Regions from separate parts of the Mesorhizobium sanjuanii genome, predicted to be linked through region 3. Evidence: predicted binding sites of a transcription regulator. Region 3 holds the regulator's gene; each other region holds the start of a gene.

What was found. The regulator PhoB, encoded in region 3, activates phosphate uptake and scavenging genes when phosphate is short. The targets are predictions, from matches to a motif close to TGTCATNNANCTGTCAT.
Region 1: the regulator PhoB is predicted to act here: its motif matches at 5,184-5,200, upstream of CN311_RS08465 (ceramide glucosyltransferase).
Region 2: the regulator PhoB is predicted to act here: its motif matches at 6,416-6,432, upstream of CN311_RS29850 (PhoX family protein).

The regions. Positions count from the first base shown of each region.
Region 1 is NZ_NWQG01000045.1:22,653-30,357, reverse strand. Features, by position in the region: gene araD1 (AraD1 family protein) at 1-85, shown strand, start outside; gene CN311_RS08485 (hypothetical protein) at 82-525, shown strand; gene CN311_RS08480 (ABC transporter substrate-binding protein) at 542-1,309, opposite strand; gene CN311_RS08475 (2'-deoxycytidine 5'-triphosphate deaminase) at 1,438-2,529, opposite strand; SAM riboswitch at 2,608-2,685, shown strand; gene CN311_RS08470 (O-succinylhomoserine sulfhydrylase) at 2,743-3,933, shown strand; gene CN311_RS08465 (ceramide glucosyltransferase) at 3,959-5,113, opposite strand; gene apaG (Co2+/Mg2+ efflux protein ApaG) at 5,307-5,699, shown strand; gene CN311_RS08455 (Hsp33 family molecular chaperone) at 5,801-6,835, opposite strand; gene argF (ornithine carbamoyltransferase) at 6,974-7,705, opposite strand, start outside.
Region 2 is NZ_NWQG01000259.1:53-7,757, reverse strand. Features, by position in the region: gene CN311_RS29875 (ABC transporter ATP-binding protein) at 1-886, shown strand, start outside; gene CN311_RS29870 (ABC transporter permease) at 883-1,644, shown strand; gene CN311_RS29865 (phosphatidylglycerol lysyltransferase domain-containing protein) at 1,660-2,697, opposite strand; gene CN311_RS29860 (MarR family winged helix-turn-helix transcriptional regulator) at 3,086-3,577, shown strand; gene CN311_RS29855 (GNAT family N-acetyltransferase) at 3,574-4,269, shown strand; gene CN311_RS29850 (PhoX family protein) at 4,345-6,348, opposite strand; gene CN311_RS29845 (hypothetical protein) at 6,553-6,891, shown strand; gene CN311_RS29840 (phosphatase PAP2 family protein) at 6,914-7,606, shown strand.
Region 3 is NZ_NWQG01000017.1:12,729-20,433, reverse strand. Features, by position in the region: gene xylF (D-xylose ABC transporter substrate-binding protein) at 1-953, opposite strand, end outside; gene CN311_RS03770 (ROK family protein) at 1,218-2,462, shown strand; gene CN311_RS03765 (magnesium transporter) at 2,884-4,071, shown strand; gene CN311_RS03760 (GNAT family N-acetyltransferase) at 4,298-4,882, opposite strand; gene phoB (phosphate regulon transcriptional regulator PhoB) at 5,128-5,817, opposite strand; gene phoU (phosphate signaling complex protein PhoU) at 5,834-6,541, opposite strand; gene pstB (phosphate ABC transporter ATP-binding protein PstB) at 6,573-7,376, opposite strand; gene pstA (phosphate ABC transporter permease PstA) at 7,373-7,705, opposite strand, start outside.

The DNA of each region.
Region 1 (7,705 bases), on a different contig from region 3:
GATCGAGGCCGGGGATTTCGGCCTGCCGCTGCGCAATCCGCTCGAAATCGAGAAGCCGGTGAAGGTGGCGGTGAAGGCGCTTTGAGGCAGCTTGTCATTGTGTTCGCGGGCCTTGCTCTGCTCCTGACCCAGCCCTCAGTGGTCTTTAGCGCTGGCCAGTGCAGCCCGAAATCCTACCGTGAAGCCCGCTCGGCGATGACAAGCCGTCTTCTGGCAACCGGCTTTTCGAAAGCGCAGGTGGGCTTTCTGATGCGCAACACGGATCGCATGACATCAGCGCTTCGCAGCGACAGGCTGAACGACAATGGCAGAGCTTGCGGTATCGACTCGGCCAGAGCCCATATCCTCGGTTGCCTCGACAAGCAGTTGTTCCCCTTGAAGCGCGGCTCAAACGTGGCGCTCGACGAGGAGAAACAGACCGAAAGGTTTTGGGGCAGGAAGCGTTTCGCTGTACGTGAACTGCTCTTTATCGGCCAATTTCATGGCTGCTTGGGCGCCGCGAAAGAGTATCTCTTTCGCGGCTGACCGGCGAAGCTGACCCTCAATAAATATCGAAGTCGAAATATTTGGCCTGGATCTTCTTGTAGGTACCGTCGGCGACGATGGCGTCTATGGCCGCGTTGAGCTTTTCGCGCAGCGCATTGTCCTCCTTGCGCACGGCAATGCCGGCTTGCGTCTCGGTGCCCTTGACGTCGCCGACCATCTTGCAGCAGCCGTCGCTGGCCTTCTTCATCCAGTCCATCAGCACGAACTTGTCCGAGAGGACGGCATCGAGACGGCCGTTCATGAGGTCGGTGATCGCCTCTTCCTGGGTCGGATAGAGCTTCGCCTCGGCGCCGGCCTTGCCATAGACATTCTGGGCATAGTCGGCCTGGGTCGTGGAGGCCTGCGCCCCCACCGTCTTGCCGGCAAGCGCCTCAGCTTCGGTCGAAGCGATCTCCGTGTCGTTCAGCGCCACCAGCGAAAGCGGCGTCGTATAATATTTGTTGGTGAAGGAGACCTGCTTCTTGCGCTCCTCGGTGATGCTCATCGAGGCGACGATGGCGTCGAACTTCTTGGCCTGGAGCGCCGGAATCATGCCGTCCCAGGTGACGAGCTCGCATTCGACCTTCATCTGAGCGCAAAGCGCATCGGCGATGTCGATGTCGAAGCCGACCAGCTTGCCGTCGGCGGTGATGGTGTTGAACGGCGGATAGGCACCCTCGGTGCCGATCTTCAGTTTTTCCTGTGCCTGTGCCAACGAGAAACCAGGGCCAGCCACCAGCATGGCAGCAGCCGCTGCCGATATGATCCATCTCGAAATCCGCATTTTTTTGTTCCCCTTGCGGTTGCTCATTTGAAGGTCGGCATAGCCAAGCATGGTGCGCCCGGTCAGGCAAGCACGGTGTGAGGCAAGCACAATACAAGACTGGCACAATGTGAGACTGGCGGAACCGATCAGCGCGCGGCGCGGAAATGCTTGGACAGTTTCAGGCCCTGCGCCTGGTAGTTCGAGCCGAGATCGGTGCCGTAGAGCGCCTGCGGCCGCTTCAGCATGTGCTCGTAGACCAGGCGGCCGACGATCTGGCCGTGATCGAGGATGAACGGCACTTCATGGCTGCGCACTTCGAGCACCGCCCGGCTGCCGGTGCCGCCGGCCGCGGAATGGCCGAAACCCGGATCGAAGAAGCCGGCATAGTGGACGCGGAATTCGCCGACCAGGGGATCGAAGGGCGTCATCTCGGCGGCGTAGAGCGGCGGGACGTGCACCGCTTCCTGGCTGACCAGGATATAGAATTCGTCCGGATCGAGCACCAGCTCGCCGGCGCCGCTCTTGTAGAGCGGCTCCCAGAAGTCGACGACATCCTGCGCGGCGCGCTTGTCGACATCGACCAGCCCGGTGTGATGCTTGCCGCGGTAGCCAACCAGACCGTCCTTGTCGCCATCGAGGTCAATCGACAGGGCGATACCGCCGCCGGAAATGTTCGGCGGCTCGGTGGCGACCAGCGTCTCGGCACGGTGCAGTTCGCTAAGCTCGCGTTCCGACAGAAGCGCGTTGCCGGTGCGGAACCGGATCTGCGACAGCCGTGAGCCGGTGCGGACCACGATCGGGAAGGTGCGCGGGCTGACCTCCAGATAGAGCGGCCCGGTGTAGCCGGCGGCGATCTTGTCGAACTCGTGGCCGCGATCGGTCATCACGCGGGTGAAGATGTCGAGCCGCCCGGTCGAGCTCTTCGGGTTGGCCGAAGCCGAAATGTTTTCAGGCAGCGCCAGGCTTTCGAGCAGCGGCACGATGTAGACGCAGCCGGTTTCGAGCACGGCGCCCTCCGCCAGATTGATCTCGTGCAGCTTCAGCCGGTCGAGCTTTTCGGCGACCTTATGGTTCGGACCTGGCAGGAAGGAGGCGCGCACGCGCCAGGCCTTGTCGCCGAGCCTGAGGTCGAGGCTGGCCGGCTGGATCTGATCGGCATCAAGCGCAGGCGCCTTCAGCGCGCCGGACTGGAACAGCGCGGAAATGTCGTGATCGGGAAGAATGCCTGTCTGCCGCAAAGGCTGCTCCAAGGGCCGCTGGTACAAACCTCTTAATCAAGCCGGCAATTGACGCAAGCGCGGCGCGGGTCTAAAGGGTCGTTATCCCGTGGTGATTTGGCCGGTCGGCTTGCAGCCACGTTAAACAAGTCGCTAAAGGACCGTCGGGCCGCAAGGCCGTATGGACCGGTTGCGACTTTCGCGGCCGGTTTTTTTGTGTCTGGAACAAAAGCGATGAGCACCAAGAAGCGTAACTGGAAGCCTCAAACCGCACTCGTGCATGGCGGGACGCTGCGTTCCGGCTTCGGCGAAACATCCGAGGCGATGTACCTCACCCAGGGCTACGTCTACGAGACGGCACAGGCGGCGGAAGCCCGCTTCAAGGGCGAGGAACCGGGCTTCATCTATTCGCGCTACGCCAATCCCACGGTCGACATGTTCGAAAAACGCATGTGCGCGCTGGAAGGCGCGGAAGACGCACGCGCCACCGCATCAGGCATGGCGGCGGTGACCGCCGCACTTCTGTGCAGTGCCAGGGCCGGTGACCATATCGTGGCGGCGCGCGCGCTGTTCGGCTCCTGCCGCTGGGTGGTCGAGACGCTGGCGCCGAAATACGGCATCGAGGCGACGCTGGTCGACGGCACCGACATCGCCAATTGGGAAAAGGCGGTCAGGCCAAACACCAAGCTGTTGTTCCTGGAAAGCCCGACCAATCCAACGCTGGAAGTGGTCGACATCGCCGCCGTCGCAACGCTTGCCAATTCGATCGGGGCGCGGCTGATCGTCGACAACGTCTTTGCCACCCCCTTGCAGCAGAGGCCTTTGCAGCTCGGCGCCCACATCGTCGTCTATTCGGCGACCAAGCATATTGACGGCCAGGGGCGATGCCTGGGCGGCGTCATCCTCTCAGACAAGAAGTGGATCGACGAGAATTTGCACGACTATTTCCGCCATACCGGACCCAGCCTGTCGCCGTTCAATGCCTGGACGCTGCTCAAGGGCCTGGAGACGCTGCCGCTGCGCGTGCGCCAGCAGACGGAAAGTGCCGGCAAGATCGCGGATTTCCTCGCGGAGCGGCCTGAGATAGCCCGCGTCATCTATCCCGGCCGTGCCGATCACCCGCAGGCGGCCGTCGTCAAGAAGCAGATGACGGGCGGCTCGACGCTGATCTGCCTCGACGTCAAGGGCGGAAAGCAAGCGGCCTTCGCCTTCCAGAACGCTCTCGACATCGTGCTGATCTCCAACAATCTTGGTGACGCCAAGAGCCTGATCACCCATCCGGCGACGACGACGCACAAGAATCTGAGCGACGAGGCCCGCGCCGAACTCGGCATCGGACCGGGCACGCTGAGGCTGTCGGTCGGGCTTGAAGATACGGACGATCTGCTCGCGGATGTCGAGCAGGCGCTGAAAGCCGCCAAATAGGATAAGGTATTGGTCGGCCCGATGGTCAGGCGCCCGACGGAGTCTCTTCCAGGTCGGCGACGGCTTTGGTGTGGATGGTCATCGTGTTGCCGCGCCAGTCTACGGCGCCGCTGAGCCAACCACGCGCCCAGATCGCCGGCAGCATCATGTCACGCGCCATCATCGCCGGGATCGTGCGTAGCGACAGGTGCCAGCCCTTGGCCGCGGCCAAGATGCATTCCGGAAGATAGGCGAGCGCCAAGACGCCGATGGCCGTGACCGGCAGGCTGATGCCGAAGCCTGCCGCCGCCACCAATGCAAGCACCAGCGGCGCCGCCACGCCGGTCAATATTTCGGGCGCGAAGAACAGCGGGAAGGTGACGCGGCGCAAGCGCGCCCAGCGGGCCTGGCGTGACCAGATTTCGCCAAATGTGCGCTGGCCGAGCGGCTGCTCGAATGGCGAGGCGACGAGATTGACGCGCAAGCCGAGTCCATTGAGCAGCTTGGTCGCGGCAGCGTCCTCGGCGATCTCGGCGGCAAGCGCGCGAATGCCGCCATTGGCATCGAGCATCGGCTTGTTCCACAGCATGCTCTTGCCCTGGGCAAAGCCGAGGCCGAGTGCCTCGCCGGCATATTGCCAGCGCGCCTGCAGCGGGTTGAGGAAGGCGCATTCGACTTCGGCCCAGAACCCATCCGGCCGCGAGCCGATCGGCGTCGAGCAGACGAGGCCTGTGCCTGGCCCCCATGCCGCCATCAGATCCTGGACATAATCCTTCGGCATCAGGACGTTGGAATCGGCAAGGATGACCCAGTGGTGACGGGCGGCTTCCCAGCCCTTGACGCAGTTGTTGAGTTTCGGATTGCCGCTGATGCGATCGTCGCCGACCAGTAGCCGCGCCGGCACCTTGGGAAACCGGGCAACCGCCCTGTTTATCAGTTTGACCACCGGATCGTCGGCATTAGCGACACAGAATATGAGCTCGTAACGCGGCCAGTCGAGCGAGAAGGCACGCGCGAGCGTCTCTTCGGTAAATGGCTCGACGCCTCGCGAGGGGATGACGATCGACACCGGCGGCGCCTTGCCGGAGGGCGGCGCGATCGTCCCTCGCCGTTTCAGCCCCATTGAGGCAAGCACGATGCTGGCGAGATTTGAAAGGAGCAGAGCTGTCGAGAGCAGGGCGACTATGACTGTCAGTACCATCGGATCTGGTCACTCCGGAAAAACCGGCTCGAGTCGCCCGGTACAAGCCCGTGCACACCATCATTGTCATGTGTCACTTAAATGACATTGTTTGGCGGCACGTGCGCATAAAACCGGAAGGGACAGGTACCGCGCGCCGTTAACCTTATAAGGAGCGCGTCGAAACTTCTGCTGGGACTGTTTGGAGTAGCTCATGTACCGCGCCGTTACGCGCAACATCGAAGTGCTGGTCAGGCCGTTCTACCTGGAAGATCGCTCGGATCCGTCGGAGAACCGCTATGTCTGGGGTTACCATGTGACCATCGACAATCAGTCGGACGAGTTCGTGCAGCTTCTGTCGCGCTATTGGCACATCACGGACGGCGCCGGCCGCGTCGAGGAAGTGCGCGGCGCAGGCGTCGTCGGCGACCAGCCTGAGCTCAACCCCGGCGACAGCTATCAATATACGTCTGGCTGCCCGCTGCCGACGCCGTCCGGCATCATGGTCGGCCACTACACGATGCGCAACGCGCGGGGCGAAATGTTCAACATCGCCATCCCCGCCTTCTCGCTCGACCTGCCAGACACGCGACGCACGGTGAACTGACACTCATTGACCGCCACATTATCGCGGCCCGGACACGCGACGCACGGTGAACTGACATTCATTCACCGCCACATTATCGCGGCCCAGGCACGCGACGGGCTTTACTGAGTCGCGCCAAACTCCGCCGGGTCGAAGTCATATTGCTTCGAGCAGAATTCGCAGGCGACATGGATGCCGCCATCCTCGGTGCTGTCCCTGATCTCGTCGGCGGAAAAACCTTCGAGAATGCCGCGAATCTTGTCCCTGGAGCATGAGCACTGGTCGGCGACCGGCACGCCGCCGAAGACGCGCACGCCATGCTCGTGGAACAGCCGGTAAAGCAGCCGCTCGGCGCCGATCGTCGGATCGATCAGTTCAGTCGGCTCGATGGTGCCGAGCAGCGCCAGCAGTTCCTGCCAGGAATTGTCGTCCGGATCGTGGATCTCCTCGCGCGGATCGCCGTCGCCGCCAGGCAGATCGGGCACGCGCATGCGTTCTGGCGACTGCGGCAGGAACTGCGCCAGAATGCCACCGGCGCGCCATTGCTCGCGAGCGCCGCCGATGCCGGGCGTCAGGAGCTTGGCCACCGAAAGCCGGAGATCGGTCGGGATCTGCTCCGACTGGCGGAAATAGGTGCGCGCGGCCTCCTCCAGTGTCTCGCCGTCGAGCTGGACAATGCCCTGGTAGCGTTGCGTGTGGGCGCCCTGGTCGATGGTCAACGCCAGCACGCCGCTGCCGAGCAGCGTCTGCTGCGACGTCTCGCCGGCGGCCGTCAGCACCTCCAACCGGTCGGCATCGAAACGCGCATATGCCCGCAATGCGGACGGCGTGGAAAAATCCGCCACCAGCATGTCGACCGGCCCGTCAGTGCGGGTCTGCAGGATGAACTTGCCTTCGAACTTGAGCGAGGTGCCAAGCAGCACCGTCAGCACGCAGGCTTCCGCCAGCAGGCGGGCGACCGGCTCGGGATAGTCGTGACGCGAAAGGATTGCGTCGAGCATCGGCCCGAGCTGGACGGTGCGGCCACGCACATCGAGCGGCCCGACCTCGAAGGGGACGACATGATCGTCGCCGGCGTAGCCGAATTCGCCGAGTCTGGGTTGATGTTCAGCCAATTGACGGGTTTCCAACATGACAAAGCTCCGGGGCGCGGCCATGCCGCCCTCCGGGGCGCATGCGTCCAAACGCGCTCATTTTGCGTGATGGGCCTGAGATAGGCACCACGCATTGCCCGATCAAGGTGGGCCCGATCAAGTTGGGCCCGATCAAGTTGGGCCGGATCAAGGTGGCCCGGATCAAGCGCCCAGACACCAGGCCAGCACCGCCTTCTGGGCATGAAGCCGGTTCTCGGCCTCGTCGAACACCACCGAATGCGGCCCGTCGATGACCTCATCGGTGACCTCCTCGCCGCGATGTGCCGGCAGGCAGTGCATGAAGAGCGCGTCGGGCTTGGCCTTGGCCATCAGCGCCGCATTGACCTGATAGGGCAGGAAAACATTGTGGCCACGGGCGCGGTGTTCCTGGCCCATCGACACCCAGCAGTCTGTGACGACGCAGTCGGCCTCGTGGACCGCCTCCTCGGGCGAGCGGGTGAAGTTCAGCTTGCCGCCATGCCGCTTCGACCAGTCGACATGCTTCTCGCCCGGCTCACTGCCTTCGGGCACCGCGACATTCAAGTTGAAGGAGAACCGCGCCGAAGCTTCCAGCAAGGAATGCAGCACATTGTTGCCGTCGCCGGTCCAGGCGATGGTCTTGCCGGCCACCGGACCGCGATGTTCCTCGAAGGTCATGATGTCGGCCATCAGCTGGCAGGGATGGGTGTCGTCGGTCAGCCCGTTGATGACGGGTATGGTGGCATTCTCGGTCAGCTCCAGCAGCCGCTCATGCGAGGTGGTGCGGATCATGATCGCATCGACATAGCGCGACAGCACCTTGGCGGTGTCAGCGATGGTTTCGGAGCGGCCGAGCTGCATCTCGGTGCCGGTCAGCATGATGGTTTCGCCACCGAGCTGGCGCATGCCGACGTC
Region 2 (7,705 bases), on a different contig from region 3:
CGCCACCGGCTTCAAGGCGCTGAAGGAGATCAACCTCGATATCGAGCGCGGCGAGATCTTTGCGCTGCTCGGGCCGAACGGCGCCGGCAAGACGACGCTGATCTCGATCGTCTGCGGCATCGTCAACCGCTCGTCGGGCACGGTCACGGTGGACGGCCATGATATCGGCCGGGATTATCGCGCCGCGCGCAGCCTGATCGGGCTGGTGCCGCAGGAGCTGACCATCGACGCGTTCGAGAGCGTATGGGCGACGGTCAATTACAGCCGCGGCCTGTTCGGTAAGCCGGCTAACCCGGCCTTCGTCGAGAAGGTGCTGCGCGATCTCTCGCTGTGGGACAAGAAGGACGCCAAGGCGATCACGCTGTCGGGCGGCATGAAGCGGCGGCTGATGATCGCCAAGGCGCTGTCGCATGAGCCGCGCGTTTTGTTCCTCGACGAACCGACCGCCGGCGTCGACGTTGAGCTGCGCCAGGACATGTGGGCGATGGTGCGCCGGCTGCGCGAGGACGGGGTCACGATCATCCTGACCACGCATTATATCGAGGAGGCCGAAGCGATGGCCGACCGCGTCGGCGTCATCAATCGCGGCGAGATCGTGCTGGTCGACGGCAAGGCCGAACTGATGCGCAAGCTCGGCCGCAAACGGCTGGTGCTGGAATTGCGCGCGCCGCTGGCCAGCATCCCCGAAGCGTTTTCGCGCTATGCGCTGGAGCTTTCGCCGGACGGCGGACAATTGACCTATACCTATGACAACCAGAGCGAACGCCCGGGCGTCGCCTCGCTGCTCCGCGACCTCGAAGCGGCCGGCATCCAGTTCCGCGACATCGACACGCAAAACAGCTCGCTCGAGGAGATCTTCGTCAATCTTTTGAGGCAAGACGCATGAATTTGCGCGCAGTATGGGCGATTTACCGGGTTGAAATGGCGCGCGCCTTCCGCACCGTGCTGCAGAGCATCATCTCGCCGGTCATCTCGACATCGCTCTATTTCGTGGTCTTCGGCTCGGCCATCGGCTCGCGCATCACCGAGATCGACGGCATCAGCTACGGCGCCTTCATCGTGCCGGGGCTGATCATGCTGTCGCTGCTGACGCAGTCCATCTCCAACGCCTCCTTCGCCATCTATTTCCCGAAATTCGTCGGCTCGATCTACGAACTGCTGTCGGCGCCGGTGTCCTATCTGGAGATCGTCATCGCCTATGTCGGGGGCGCGGCGACCAAGTCGATCATCCTCGGCCTGATCATCCTGGCGACCGCTTCGCTGTTCGTGCCGCTTCACATCGAGCATCCGGTCTGGATGCTCGCCTTCCTGGTGCTGACGGCGGTGACCTTCAGCCTGTTCGGTTTCATCATCGGCATCTGGGCCAAGAGCTTCGAGCAACTGCAACTGGTGCCGCTGTTGATCATCACGCCGCTGACTTTTCTTGGCGGCAGCTTCTATTCGATCAACATGCTGCCAGAGATCTGGCGCACGGTGACGCTGTTCAATCCGGTGGTCTACCTGATCAGCGGGTTCCGCTGGAGTTTCTACGGCAAGTCCGACGTCTCGGTCGGCATCAGCCTCGGCATGACGGTGGTGTTCCTGCTCATCTGCATAGCGATCGTCGCCTGGATCTTCCGGACGGGCTACCGGCTGAGGAACTGAAGGATCAGGAGCTGCTCAAATCGCCTTGATCAGGCGCAGCAGGCCCAGCATCTCGATATAGGTCCCCTTGCGGAAGGCGATATAGGTCGGCTCCTCGATGCCGTGGAAGCGTCGCTTGAAGGCCGCCTGGCCCTGCAGGTTGAACTTGCTGCGGTTGACCCACGGCGAATCATAGGCGCGCTGGAAGGTGTTGCGCCAGAACTCGTTTTCGGCAAAGCCGCTCGGTGCGATATCGACAAGCGGCGACAGGCCGAGCGTCACGACCGAAATGCCTTCCTCGCGAAAACGGTCGACGGCGAATTTGGTCAAGCCGATCTCGGCATGCGGCGTGGCGTCGACATGCTTGCGCTTGAACGCGGTGGTGTAACCGATCACCTTGCCGCCACTGAACAGGGGATCGAAGTCGAGCAAGGCGACGAGCTCGCCATCGGGACCATGGAGAACGAAGCGGCGCATGTCGACGCCGAGCTGATCGCTGAAGGGGCGGTTGAGGAAGCCCATTTCCCAGCGCTTGACGATGCGGTCGGCCCGCCAGTTCTGCGACAGCCGCTGGATTTCGTCGAGAAAGACGGTGCGCTTGTCCTCGTCGAGGGAAAACCCCTTCTTCAACAGCCAGCGCTCGGAATAGCGCACGGTTTCGTTGCGCTTTCCTGAAAAATCATGGGCGGGCAGGACCAGCCGTGTGTCGATGCCGAGACGATTGACCTGGTAGCCGAGCCCGGCCAGCACGCGGGCCGTCTCCTCGCCGATCTGCACGAACCAGGGGCTGCCGGCGGCCTCCACGAAACGCCTGATATAAACGGGCCGATCGGGCGGATGAACCACCGGGTCGCCGAGCGCGAAATGATGCTTCATCTTGGTGCCGAAGGCGATGTAGCCGTCGGCGTCGCCAAAATAGGAAAGCTTTTGCTGGACGGCAGTCGAATAGGCGAGCGAAAAATCGCCATGCCGGCGCACCAGCGCCAGGCGCTCGACATGCGCCAGCTCCTGCCGCTCGACCTTGGGTGCCGCGCCCTCCAGCAGGCGATCGAAATGAATGCGCAAGGAGGGCATGGTCGAGGTCCGCGTGCCGCCTAGAGCCGGATGATTTCAGGTCGAACCGACCTGAAATCTGAATCCGCCTCTAAAACATAAAGATAGAGCATGATGTCATCGGAAAACCGCTTCACACTTTTCGGCATCATGCTCTGGTAATGGAGGCCAGCCCACGGCCTCGAATCAGTCGCCTTGGCGCGATTGATTACCGATCATATCGCGCAAGCGCCATATAGGGTGCAATCGGCGCTGACTGAAGGGGAAATCTCCGCCAAATGGTGGCGGATGGCAGCAGCCCCATCACAGGGGAGTGATCAGCCGGATCGGGTAGCGCCTTGTGACTTGGCCTTTGACTTTCCATATGCTGTTATATATCATGTTATCGTTTAACCTGGATGCGTAGATCATGGAAGACGTCATACGGTCTCTTGGCTTCCTGTGCCTGGGCAGCAGGTTGAAGCGTATAGGCGAGCAATTGCAGGCGGATACGCAGCGGGTGCTCGATCGCCTGGAGGTCCCGGTCCAGTCGAGCCAGTATCCGCTCCTGGCCGCGCTCGACAGGCTCGGCCCTCTGCCCGTTGGGGAACTGGCACAGGCTCTTGGGTTTGCGCAGCCGGGCATCACGCGAAGCGTGGCGCTTCTGGCCGAACTGGGGTTGGTCGAAGTCAGCCAGTCAAACAATGACCAGCGGCGCAGGATTGTCTCGCTGACCCGGACCGGCCGACGGCTTGTCGATGTTGCCAAGCGCGACGTCTGGCCGCGCATCGAGAAAGCTGTCGCGGACTTGTGCGCAGACCTTTCGGGGCCGCTTCTCGATCAGCTGGCCGCAATCGAGGACGGTCTTGCCGCGGCTGGCATCGACCGTCGTGTGCGAAATGCCGTGGATTGCGTGCAATGAACCATGTCCTCGACCGTCCCATCTGGAGCGCGCTTGCGACGCGACATCAGGCCTTTGCGCAAGGTGACGGCCTCGCCAGGCGATACCTGCCGTCGATCGTTCCTTTTGCCGCCACCGCGGCGGACGACCCGGAAAGCTTGCGGGCGCTGAGCCGGCTTATTCCCCCGCTCGAGAGCGCCATCCTCGTCCAGGCCGACGCAATCACCTTGCCGGCGCAGCTTTGCGCGACGTCGACCGCGTCCCTGGTGCAGATGATTGCCGAACGGCCGGTGCGGACCGTGTCCGACGAGCGTGTGCAACGACTGACGCAGCACGATGCGACCGAGATGCTCGCCCTGGCAACAGTTACCAAGCCCGGCCCATTCACGCTGGAGGCGCTGAGCCTCGGCGATTTCTGGGGCGTGAAGATCGAAGGCCGACTTGCGGCGATGGCCGGCGAACGCATGAAGCAGCCTGGCCATACCGAGCTCAGCGGCGTGTGCTCGCATCCGGATTTTCGCGGCCGCGGCCTGGGCAGGCTGTTGTCCCTGTTCGTGGCAAACCGGATCATGGCGCGCGGCGAAGTTCCCTATCTCCACGCCTACGCCACCAACGTCGCAGCCATAACACTGTACGAGTCCATCGGCTTCCGGTTGAGAAGCAGGATGAATATGGCCGTGATTCAGGGCACCGACCAGGTGGTCAGCGCATAAAGGCGGGCACGTCCCGCGCAAGGGAGAAAGAAGGATTTCGTATTGCCGAAATCCTTCCCTGAGACCGCAAGCGTATCAGACCGCGATCTTGCCGCCGCCCTGCCTGGTGATGGCGACGACCGACGGCCGTACCGGCATGTCAGGCTTGAAGTCGGGCCAGCGGGTCGACAGGTCCTCATAGTAGGAAGGGCGGCCGAAAGCCTCCCAGTCCTCGCCGCCGTCGGCCGGATGCTGGACGGCAACGAAGGCGGTCTGGTCGTCCGGTGTGAATAGCGGGCCGCACATTTCGGCGCCGATCGGCACACGGAAAAACAGTTTCGAGGTCGCTCGGGCCGTCCCTTCGGTGTCGACCGCCCACAAGCCATCGGTGCGGCCGGTGGCTTTCGGGCCCTGGCCGTCGGTCGCGACCCAAAGGCGGCCGGCCGAATCGACCGCGCAATTGTCCGGCATGCCGAACCACCCATTGGCTGTGGTCGCGGTCGAGAAGGTGGCGCCGACTTCGGCCACCGAGGGATCGCCGCATTTCAGCAGCACTTCCCACTTGCCCTTTGTGGCGGTGAAATCGCCGCCGTCCTCCGATATTTCGATGATGTGGCCGAAGGCATTTTTTGCACGTGGGTTGGCGGCGTCGACCTGATCGGCCTTGCGCTTGGAATTGTTGGTCAGCATGACATAGACCTTGCCATTGACGGCATTGGGCTGGATGTCTTCGGGACGGTCCATCTTGGTGGCGCCGAGAAGGTCGGCGGCGCGACGTGTCTCGATCAGCACATCGGCCTGGCTGGCAAAGCCGTTCTCGGCGGTCAGCGGGCCCTGGCCAAAGACGAGCGGCAGCCATTCGACCGAACCGTCCTCGGCGAATTTGGCGACGTGGAGCGTGCCGTCGTCGAGCAGGTCCATGTTGGCGGCGCGGTCGTTCGGGTTGAACGTGCCGGCGGTGACGAATTTATAGACGTAATCGAAGCGCTCGTCGTCGCCGAGATAGAAAACGACGCGGCCATCCTTGGCGACGATGGATTCGGCGCCCTCGTGCTTGAAGCGGCCCATGGCGGTGCGCTTCTTCGGCGTCGAGGTTGGATCGTTGACGTCGACCTCGACGATCCAGCCAAAACGATTCGGCTCGTTCGGCTCCTTGCCGAGGTCGAAACGGTCGTAATGCGCCGCCCATTCATAGGCGCCTTCGGGAATGGCCAAGCGCTTGTAGTTGGCGGCTTCCTTGTGGCCTTCCGGCAGTTCGCCCGAGAAATAGCCATGGATGTTTTCCTCGGCCATGACATAGGTGCCCCAGGGCGTTACACCGCCGGCGCAGTTGTTGACGGTGCCGATGACTTTCGTGCCGGTCGGGTCGGCGCTGGTCTTGACGCGGTCGTTGCCGGCGGCCGGGCCGGACAGCTGCATCTCGGTGTTGGAGGTGATGCGGCGGTTGAGCTTGCCGTCGCGTACGACCTGCCACTTGCCACCTTCCTTACGGATTTCGACGACGGTGCCGCCGTGCGCGGCCATCTCGACATCGACCTGTTCCTTGCTGAGGGGGGCGACTTCGAGCTCTTTCTTGCCGTCCTTCTCGACGATCTTGACGATACCCGGGAACATCAGATGCGAATTGGTGTATTCGTGGTTGACCACCAGCAGGCCGTGCTCGGCCGAGCCGTCGATCGGGATATAGCCGACATAGTCGTTGTTGTAGCCGAACTGCCTTGCCTGGGCCTCGGCCGACTGCTTTGTCGGATCGAATTCCGGCGAATCGGCAAACAGCGGATCGCCCCAGCGCAGCAGCACGTCGGCATCGTAACCGGCAGCGACATGGTGCTTGTCGTCGACGCCTGCCTCGACCTCGTCGAATGTGAAGGCGGAACCCTCGGCGGCACGGGCGTTGTCGGCGGTGATCAGGGCGAGCGGGCTGACGGTGGCGGCGATGGCTGTGACCGCGAGCGATCCCTGCAGAAAGCCGCGGCGCGAAAAGCGCGCGGCGATGATCTCACCCATGGTGCGGTTGTCGGTGAGATTGGTGGCCGGGCCGTCGTTTTCCTCAAGCAGGCTGGTGCGGAATCGGGCGTCGGGGGAGCGATGTTCGGTCATGGGCTGCCTCTGGCTTCCTGGGGTGGCTGGAGCATGTTATCTGGGTCGACCCCCGTACAGGCGGCAGATCACAGAATGATGACGCGCCGGCTAATTTTCCGCTTAGATATCATGCCCCCGGCCAACCCGGCTTGACCGCAGTCGAAGCTTCGGAAACAAGGTCTGCGGCGCGCGCGGAGTAGACCGCTTCGAGAGGGACAGGACGTGAATTTCTGGGGACTGACACAGCTCTGCATTTCAACGTTGATTTTCCTGCTGGCGGCGGCTGCGGCCAAGCAGTGGGGGTTGGCGCCAAGCCTCGGCAAGATCGTGCTGACGCTCGTGCTCTATTCGCTGGGCAATCTGGTCATGCTGAGGCTGGTCCGCGAATTCGGCATGTCGGTATCGTTCAGCCTGTCGGCGGTTATTCAGCTGGTATCGGTGAACGTGGTGGCGCTGGCCTTCTTCGGCGAGCGGTTGAACGCCTTGCAAGCGACAGGCGTCGTGCTCGCCATCGCGGCGGTGGCGCTGATCACGCTCGGACCCTATCTGCAAAAGCTGTAGTTGAATAGCCGACGGCAGGCCGATGAAGAACCCACTGCTCAACTGGATCGAATTCCCGGTGCTGCTGGCCGGCATCGTCATCGCCGGCGGGCTGTGGGGGTTCGAGGAACTGATGGAAGTGGCGCGCGCCACCACGCCGCACGCCTTCGATACCGAAATCCTGCTCGCCTTCCGCGAAGCGGGCCAGCCCGACAATCCGATCGGTCCGGCCTGGCTGGAAGGAGCGATGCGCGACATCACCAGCCTCGGCAGCTCCAGCGTGCTGGCGCTGATCACGGCGGCGGTGATCGTCTATCTGCTCTTGCTTCGCAGGTGGGGAACAGCGCTGCTCATATTCGTGGCGGTGGCGGGCGGGCAGGTGCTGTCGAGCCTGCTGAAGGTTGGGGTCGACCGGCCCCGCCCCGAACTGGTTTCGCACCTCGTCAATGAGACCTCGCTGTCGTTCCCGAGCGGCCACGCCATGCTGTCGGCGGTGACCTATCTCACGCTCGGCTCGCTGGCGTCCCGCTTCCTTCATGGGCGGGTGACGAAGACCTATGTGCTCGGCCTCGCGGTGCTGACGACCGTGCTGGTCGGCGTCAGCCGCGTCTATCTCGGCGTTCACTGGCCGTCGGACGTGCTGGCCGGCTGGTGCGCCGGCTTCGCCTGGGCAATGCTGTGCTGGCTGGCGGCGCGCTTCCTGCAGCGGCGCAAAGTGGTGACCGATGATGAGTGATCGGGCGGTAGCGCGTGTTTTCAGTCGAACGTCAGTGCCGCCACTTCGCCCTCGTTCATCAGCGGAATAAAGAGGATCGACTTGCCGTCGGCGCCGATA
Region 3 (7,705 bases):
TTGTCCTTGGTGATGGCGATCGGTGTCAGGAACAGCGAGGTGACGGTGTTGCCGCCAGGCGTGGTGAAATCCTTGACGCCGGCAATGTCGGTCATCTTCTTGCCGTCGGCCAGCTGCGAGGCGATCTCGGCGGCATTCTTGCCGAGTTCGCGCGCATCCTTCCACACCGACACGGTCTGCGTGCCGAGCGCGATGCGGTTGAGCGCCGCATGGTCGCCGTCCTGACCGGACACCGGAACGGCGCCGGCCAGGCCTTGCGCCGTCAGCGCGGCGACGACCCCGCCGGCGGTGCCGTCATTGGCCGCCACCACCGCGTCGACCTTGTTGTCGTTGGCGGTCAGGAACTGTTCCATGTTCTTCTGGGCGTTGGCGGGGAGCCAGCCGTCCGTATAGGCTTCGCCGACATTCTTGATCTTGCCGCTGTCGATAGCGTCCTTCAGCACTTCCATCGAGCCGGCAAACAGGAAATCGGCATTCGGATCGGCGCCCGAGCCCTTGATGAAGACGTAATTGCCTTCCGGCTTCACCTTGAACACTTCACGGGCCTGCATGCGGCCGACTTCCTTGTTGTCGAAGGTCAGGTAGAACACATCCTTGTTCTCGATCAGCCTATCGTAGCCGACGACCGGAATGCCTTCGTCCAGCGCCTTCTGCACGGCCGGCCCGATGGCCGAGGCATCCTGCGCAAGGATGATCAGCGCGTTGGCGCCCTGCGAGATCAGGCTCTCGACATCGGTGAGCTGCTTGCCGGGGTTGGACTGCGCGTCGGCGGAAATGTACTTGTCGCCGGCGGCCTCGATGGCTGCCTTCATCGCGGCTTCATCGGTCTTCCAGCGCTCTTCCTGGAAGTTCGACCACGACACGCCGATGACCTTGTCCTTCGCCTGCGCGACAGACGCAAGCGTCAGCGACATGGCGACACCCGCCAGGATGGCGGCTGCAAATCTCTTCATGATATCCTCCCTGCGCCACGTATGGCGTGACTAGACTGACCCGAAGGTCGGCACAGAGGCTCTATTTTTTCGAGCCTCGAAAAAATACTGATCCAACACCTGGGCGCTGTCAACATCGATTCTGATGGATTTTGATGGCCGGCCAAGTTTTTTCGAGTCTCGGAATAAATAATGACAGGACCGTGTCCTTCTGACAGTATTTGTCGGACATTGCCGACGGCAGCCAATTTCATGAGCGGCCGCGGCAAGGGAGGAGGAGGAAAAATGTCGGTTGGAATCCGCCACGACGATTTGCGCCGGCGCAACCGGGCGATGGTCATTTCGGCCGTGCGCCGCGCCGGCCAGCCGTCGCGGACGGAGATTGCCGCGACCACGGGCCTCAGTCATTCGACCATATCGGCGATCTCTTCAGACCTGATTGGGGAAGGCATCCTGAGCGAGAGCAAGGCAAGCGAGGCGGTATCGTTGAAACGCGGCCGGCCGCAGGTCGGCCTCGCCCTCAATCCGGAAGCGGCGGCGGTGTTGACCGTCGTGTTGTCGCTGAATTTCCTTTCGGTCGCCGTCATCGACTATGCCGGACAAGTGATCGCCGAGGAGCAACGCCGGCTGGACACGCTGACCATGCCACGCGACGAGTTGATCGGCGAATGCACGGCAATAGTCCGGCGCCGGCTCGAAGATCCCGACCTCGATGTGCAAAACATCGCCCGCATCGCGCTGGCGATCCAGGGCATCACCGATTCCGACGCGCGCGCCATGCTGTGGTCGCCGATCACGCCGCTGACGAACATCGCCTTCGCCGACATATTGGAAGGCGAGTTCGGCATTCCAGCCACCATGGAGAACGATTGCAACATGATGGCGGTGGCGCTGCGCTGGCGTGAGCCGGACCGCTATCGCGACGACTTCATAGCTATCCTGTTGTCACACGGTATCGGCATGGGGCTGGTGTTGAAGGGCGAATTGTTCACCGGCACCCATTCCTCGGGCGGCGAGTTCGGCCACATGATCCATCGGCCGGGCGGCGCGCTCTGCCGCTGCGGCCGGCGCGGCTGCGTCGAGGCCTATGCCGGCAACTACGCCATCTGGCGCAATGCGAAACAGATGGGTGAGGACGCCGAGCCGGTCGCCGATGTCAGCGACGCCGACATGCGGACACTGGCCGCCCGTGCGCGCGAGGCGGACGGGCCGGAGCGCGAAGCCTACCGCAAGGCCGGCGAAGCGCTCGGCTTCGGCCTCGGCAGCCTGTTCGCGCTGATCGACCCCGCACCGGTCGCCATGGTCGGCGTCAGCGCCGGCGCCTTCGATCTGATCGAACCGGCGCTACGCGAAGCCATCGCCCAGACTGCCGGCGGCCAGCATTCTGGGTCGATCTCCTTCGACACCGAGCCGAATGAGTTGCCGCTGATCCGCGAAGGCTGCGCCATGCGGGCGCTGAGTTTCGTCGACCAGGAGATTTTCGCGCCAGGCATCCAGATGCGAGCGGGTTCCGGAAAGAGCGTTGCCTGAGGACCGGGTCCAAACCCATGCCCCAAACTCGGTCATTGAGATCTTAGCAGCCGCTTCCAAAAAGCAGACATCACAGTGACCGCGCCGTAGCTCTCGATGCGCACGATGTCAGACTCTCCAACCCGCCATTGGCAGAGATTGAATTGAAGCCGGCTGCAAGGATGTTGCCCACATGCATTTCCCAGGACGGCCATTGATCGCTCAGCAAGGAATTCCGGGCCGGTCCGGATAACCCCAGGCGAGATGGCGTCTGCTGGGTCGACGCTGGCGTCAGTCGACGTGCAATCAACTCATATTAGGCCGCAATAACTTCGAGAAGCACAAGGCGGAACTGCCGGGGCCGGCAGAAGCTGGGTATTTCCACACTGGTGCGATCCGATACTTTACATACTATGTGACCTTCAATTGGGGTCTATAGCAAATGAAAGAAGAGACCGGCGTTCAGAAGTTGGTGCGCACGCTGCGTGCCCGAGCACCTGATGACGCAGCTGAATTGCTCGCCAGAGAGTCTCCCGAGTTTATCCGCGACACACTAAAGCTGTTGCCGGACGGGCACGCCCGTAAGGTGGCCGAGCATTTGCCACTGCATATGCGGCCCATCGGGTCTCATGGCGATGGCGAGGATGTCGCGATGCCCGAGTCGCTCATCGAGCTGATGGACCCGATTTCCGCCAGCGTTCCTGTCGGGACGACAGTTGCTGCCGCGGTTGAAGCTGTCAGACGCGCCCAGGTGCCGACCGAGCTCACTTATCTCTATGTCACGGACGAGGGCAATAAACTGGTTGGCCTGGTGGTCCTGCGCGATCTAATGCTGAGCGAACCGGACGCAATTGTCGATCAGATCATGCTGCCCAGGCCGTTCGCGCTTAATGTCGGCCTCTCTTTGAGCAACGCATGCGAGGCAGCGGTACGGCGTCACTACCCTGTCTACCCGGTGGTGGACGCGGAGAACCGGCTGCTCGGGCAGGTTCGCGGTTGGCGCTTGTTCGAGCAGCAAATTATCGAGGTTTCCGCCCAGTCTGGCCAGATGGTAGGTGTCCAGAAGGAAGAGCGCTCTTTTACGCCGCTGTTCTCAGCCTTCTTGAAGCGTCATCCGTGGCTGCAGTTGAACCTCCTGACGGCCTTCATGGCCGCATTCGTCGTCAGTTCGTTCACAGGGACGATCGAAAAGATCGTTGCCCTGGCGGCATTCCTCCCGGTCTTGGCCGGGCAGAGCGGAAACACCGGCTGCCAAGCACTGGCGATGACCCTGCGTGGCCTTGCCCTGGGGGATGTGGACAAACGACCGAAGCTGCACCTGGTGATAAGAGAGGGCGCGCTCGGGATCGCCAACGGCTTGCTCGTCGGCCTTCTTGCGGCTGCGGCGATGTGGTTCTACGCCTCGAGGCAACCTGAGTCGGCGGCCCAAGCGCCCATGCTGGCACTTGTGATCCTGCTTGCCATGTCCGGATCGTGCCTCATGTCCGGAATCTCCGGCGTGCTGATCCCGTTGGGCCTGCGCCGGGTCGGCGCTGACCCGGCGGTCGCTTCGGCGATCTTCCTCACCACCTTGACCGATATTGTAGGCATGGGCCTGATGCTGGGGCTGGCCACCATACTCGTGCTGTAGCGAGGCGCGTCCAGTGACGCGTCCCTGGGAATTGGAGGCAATAAGCTGACCTCGTGTGCGCAACGCGACGGAAGACCAACCGGCACGGTGGATCACCGCCTATCACACGCCAATTGCCCAGACGTAGCGGGCGTATGCCCGTAGCGGGCGTATGCCCGTAGCGGAACCCGTGCGAATAACGATCGATCGCGCCGGGATAGATCCGCTTCCGCGGACCTTCCACGACTCAACGCGGTCCTCGCAGCATCGGGACGACTGTCGGCGACGAACCGACCTGGATGGCGCCGAGCGGTTCGAAGCCGTGCCGGCGGTAAAACGGAATGTTGCGCGGATTCGAGGATTCCAGATAAGCAGGCGCGTGATCGCGATCGCACCGTGCGAGTGCGTACGCCATCAGGGCTTTGCCGTGACCTTCGCCTTGGTGCGCGGGGTCGACACCGATCAGGGGCAGGAACCAATGCGGTTCGGTCGGATGGTAGGTGGCCATTTTCTCAAATACAGCCGCGGTTTCGCCGGCCAGAGAGGGCGCAACTGTGCTCTGGAGGAGCGCACCAAGCTCTTTCTCGTCAGGGTGCACCCCAGGCGGCAGCCACAGCGCCGCACCAGCGTAGTCCGCGGTGCAAAAGGCGCTTCCGCAAGAGAATGCAGCGCCTCCGAGCGCACGAACCATCCGAGGCAGGGCCGCAAGGAACTGGTGCGAATGAGGCCAAGTCCATCGCGCCATAGGGTCCGCCGCAAACGCCAGCACGACCGTATCGACCACCGGATTTTCATCGGCAGCGGACGCAACTCTTACTGTCTCTGACTTCACGCTATCCTCCTGACGCAGACAGTCCGACGAGGTCTGACGCATTAAGTAGCGCAATCTCGCAATCTGTCTAAGCCTCGCGCGCGATCGCGGTCCTGCTGGCCTGATATCCGGCTAGGAGCGGAACGGCAGCTACCTCACAGTCGGGATCGTCAGTTGCCGGTCCGGATGCGGCCCGTTCGCCGCCATAGGCCTGCTGATTGAGTTTTGACCTTGGAGCCTTCCCGATCATCGGGATGGAACAAGCTCTAATCTTCCCTGATCGCGTAGCCGGCGCCACGGATGGTGCGGATGACATCGGGCATGCGGCCGTTGTTGACCGCCTTGCGCAATCGCCCGACATGCACGTCGACCGTGCGCTCGTCGATGTAGATCGTCTCGCCCCAGACATTGTCGAGCAACTGGCTGCGCGAGAAGACACGGCCAGGGTGCCGCATCATGAATTCGAGAAGGCGGAATTCGGTCGGTCCGAGCCGGATCTCGCTCTTCTTGCGATAGACCCGGTGCGATTCGCGGTCGAGCACGATGTCGCCAACCTTCAGCACGCTGGACAGGACTTCCGGCTTGGCGCGGCGCAGCAGCGCCTTGATCCTGGCCATGAATTCCGGCGTCGAGAACGGCTTGACCAGATAGTCGTCGGCGCCGGTGGAGAGGCCGCGGACCCGGTCGCTCTCCTCGCCGCGCGCCGTCAGCATGATGATCGGCAGCCGCTCGGTTTCCGGACGCATCCGAAGGCGCCGGCAGAGCTCGATGCCCGAAACCGCCGGCACCATCCAGTCGAGCACCAGGAGATCGGGCACGTTCTCCTGCAGCCGGATCTCGGCTTCGTCGCCGCGCGTCACCACCTCGACCTGGTAGCCTTCGGATTCGAGGTTGTAGCGGAGCAGTACCCCCAATGGCTCCTCGTCCTCCACCACCATGATGCGTGGCGCGATCATTAACCCGTCGCCCCTGTCATGCCGCCGGCGCCGACATCGCCGTCTCGTCCTGCTTCGGACGATTGGCGGGCAGTTGCGAGCCGGTCAGCACGTAGTAGGCGTTCTCGGCGATGTTGGTGACGTGGTCGCCGATGCGCTCGAGATTCTTGGCGCAAAACAGGAGATGCGTGCAGGCGGTGATGTTGCGCGGATCCTCCATCATGTAGGTCAAGAGTTCGCGAAAGACCGAAGTGTATTTGACGTCGATGCGCTCGTCCTCGTTTCTGAGCTTGGCGAGTGCCGCCGCGTCCCTTGCGGCATATTCCTCGATCACGCCTTGCACCTGGATCAGCACCAGCTGTGCCATCGCGTCGATGGAATGCGACAGGTCGCGCGGCGTGACACTGAGGCCAACCGTGCCGACTCGCTTGGCGATGTTCTTGGCAAGGTCGCCGATGCGCTCGAGGTCGCCGGCCATGCGGATCGAGCCGACCACGGCACGCAGATCATTGGCCATCGGCTGGCGCTTGGCGATCAGCGTGATGGCGCGGTCGTCCAGCTCGCGCTGGCGCGCATCCATGATGACGTCGTCGGAAACCACCCGCTGCGCCAGCGCATTGTCGGAATTGAGCAAAGCCTTGGTGGCGCCGCCGACCATCGAGCCGGCGAGATCGCCCATATCGCTGATCAGCTTGCTGATCTGCTCCAGATCCTCATCGAAAGACGCGACTGTATGTTCGCCCATGATCTTGCCCTTCTATGCGTTGTCGGAACGCTCAGCCGAAACGGCCGGTGATGTAGTCCTGGGTGCGCTTCTCACGGGGCGACGTGAAGATCTTCTCCGTGGCGTCGAACTCTACCAATTCGCCGAGATACATGAAGGCCGTCTGCTTGGAGACGCGGGCGGCCTGCTGCATGTTGTGGGTAACGATGACGATCGTATAATCGGCCTGCAACTCGTCGATCAGTTCCTCGATCTTGGCCGTCGACAGCGGATCGAGCGCCGAAGCCGGCTCGTCGAGCAGGATCACTTCCGGCTTCACCGCCACGGTGCGGGCGATGCAGAGCCTCTGCTGCTGGCCGCCGGAGAGGCTGAGGCCGCTGGCGTTGAGCTTGTCCTTGACCTCGGTCCACAGCGCGGCGCGCTTCAATGCCTGTTCGACACGGCCGTCCATCTCGCCCTTGCCGAGCTTTTCGTAGAGCCTGACGCCGAAGGCAATATTCTCATAGATAGACATCGGAAACGGCGTCGGCTTCTGGAACACCATGCCGATCTTGGTGCGCAACAGGTTGAGATCCTGCGAGCGGTCAAGAATATTCTTGCCATCGAGCAGCACCTGTCCCTCGGCGCGCTGCTTCGGGTAGAGTTCGTAGATGCGATTGAAGACGCGCAGCAGCGTCGACTTCCCGCAGCCCGAAGGCCCGATGAAGGCGGTGACGCTGCGCTCGCGCAGCGACAGGCTGATATCCTTCAGCGCCTTGCTCTCGCCGTAGTAGAAGTTGAGGTTCTTGACCTCGATCTTCGTCTTCTCGGTGACCGACTCGGCCATGTTCAAATCGGTGGACAACATCGGTTTCATCTGTCCTCTCTGCGTCCGGTAAGGCTTCGGGCGAAGATGCTCAGCCCAAGCACGGTCAAGGTGATTATGAGTGCACCGGTCCACGCCAGTTGCTGCCATTCCTCGTACGGGCTGAGGGCGAACTGGAAGATGGTCACCGGCAGGCTGGCCATCGGCGCGTTGAGGTTGCCGCTCCAGAACTGGTTGTTCAACGCGGTAAACAAAAGTGGGGCTGTTTCGCCAGAGATGCGGGCGATGGCCAACAATATGCCAGTGACGATGCCCGAAAGCGCGGCGCGATAAGCGACCGACTTGATCACGATCCATCGCGGCGCACCGATCGCGGTGCC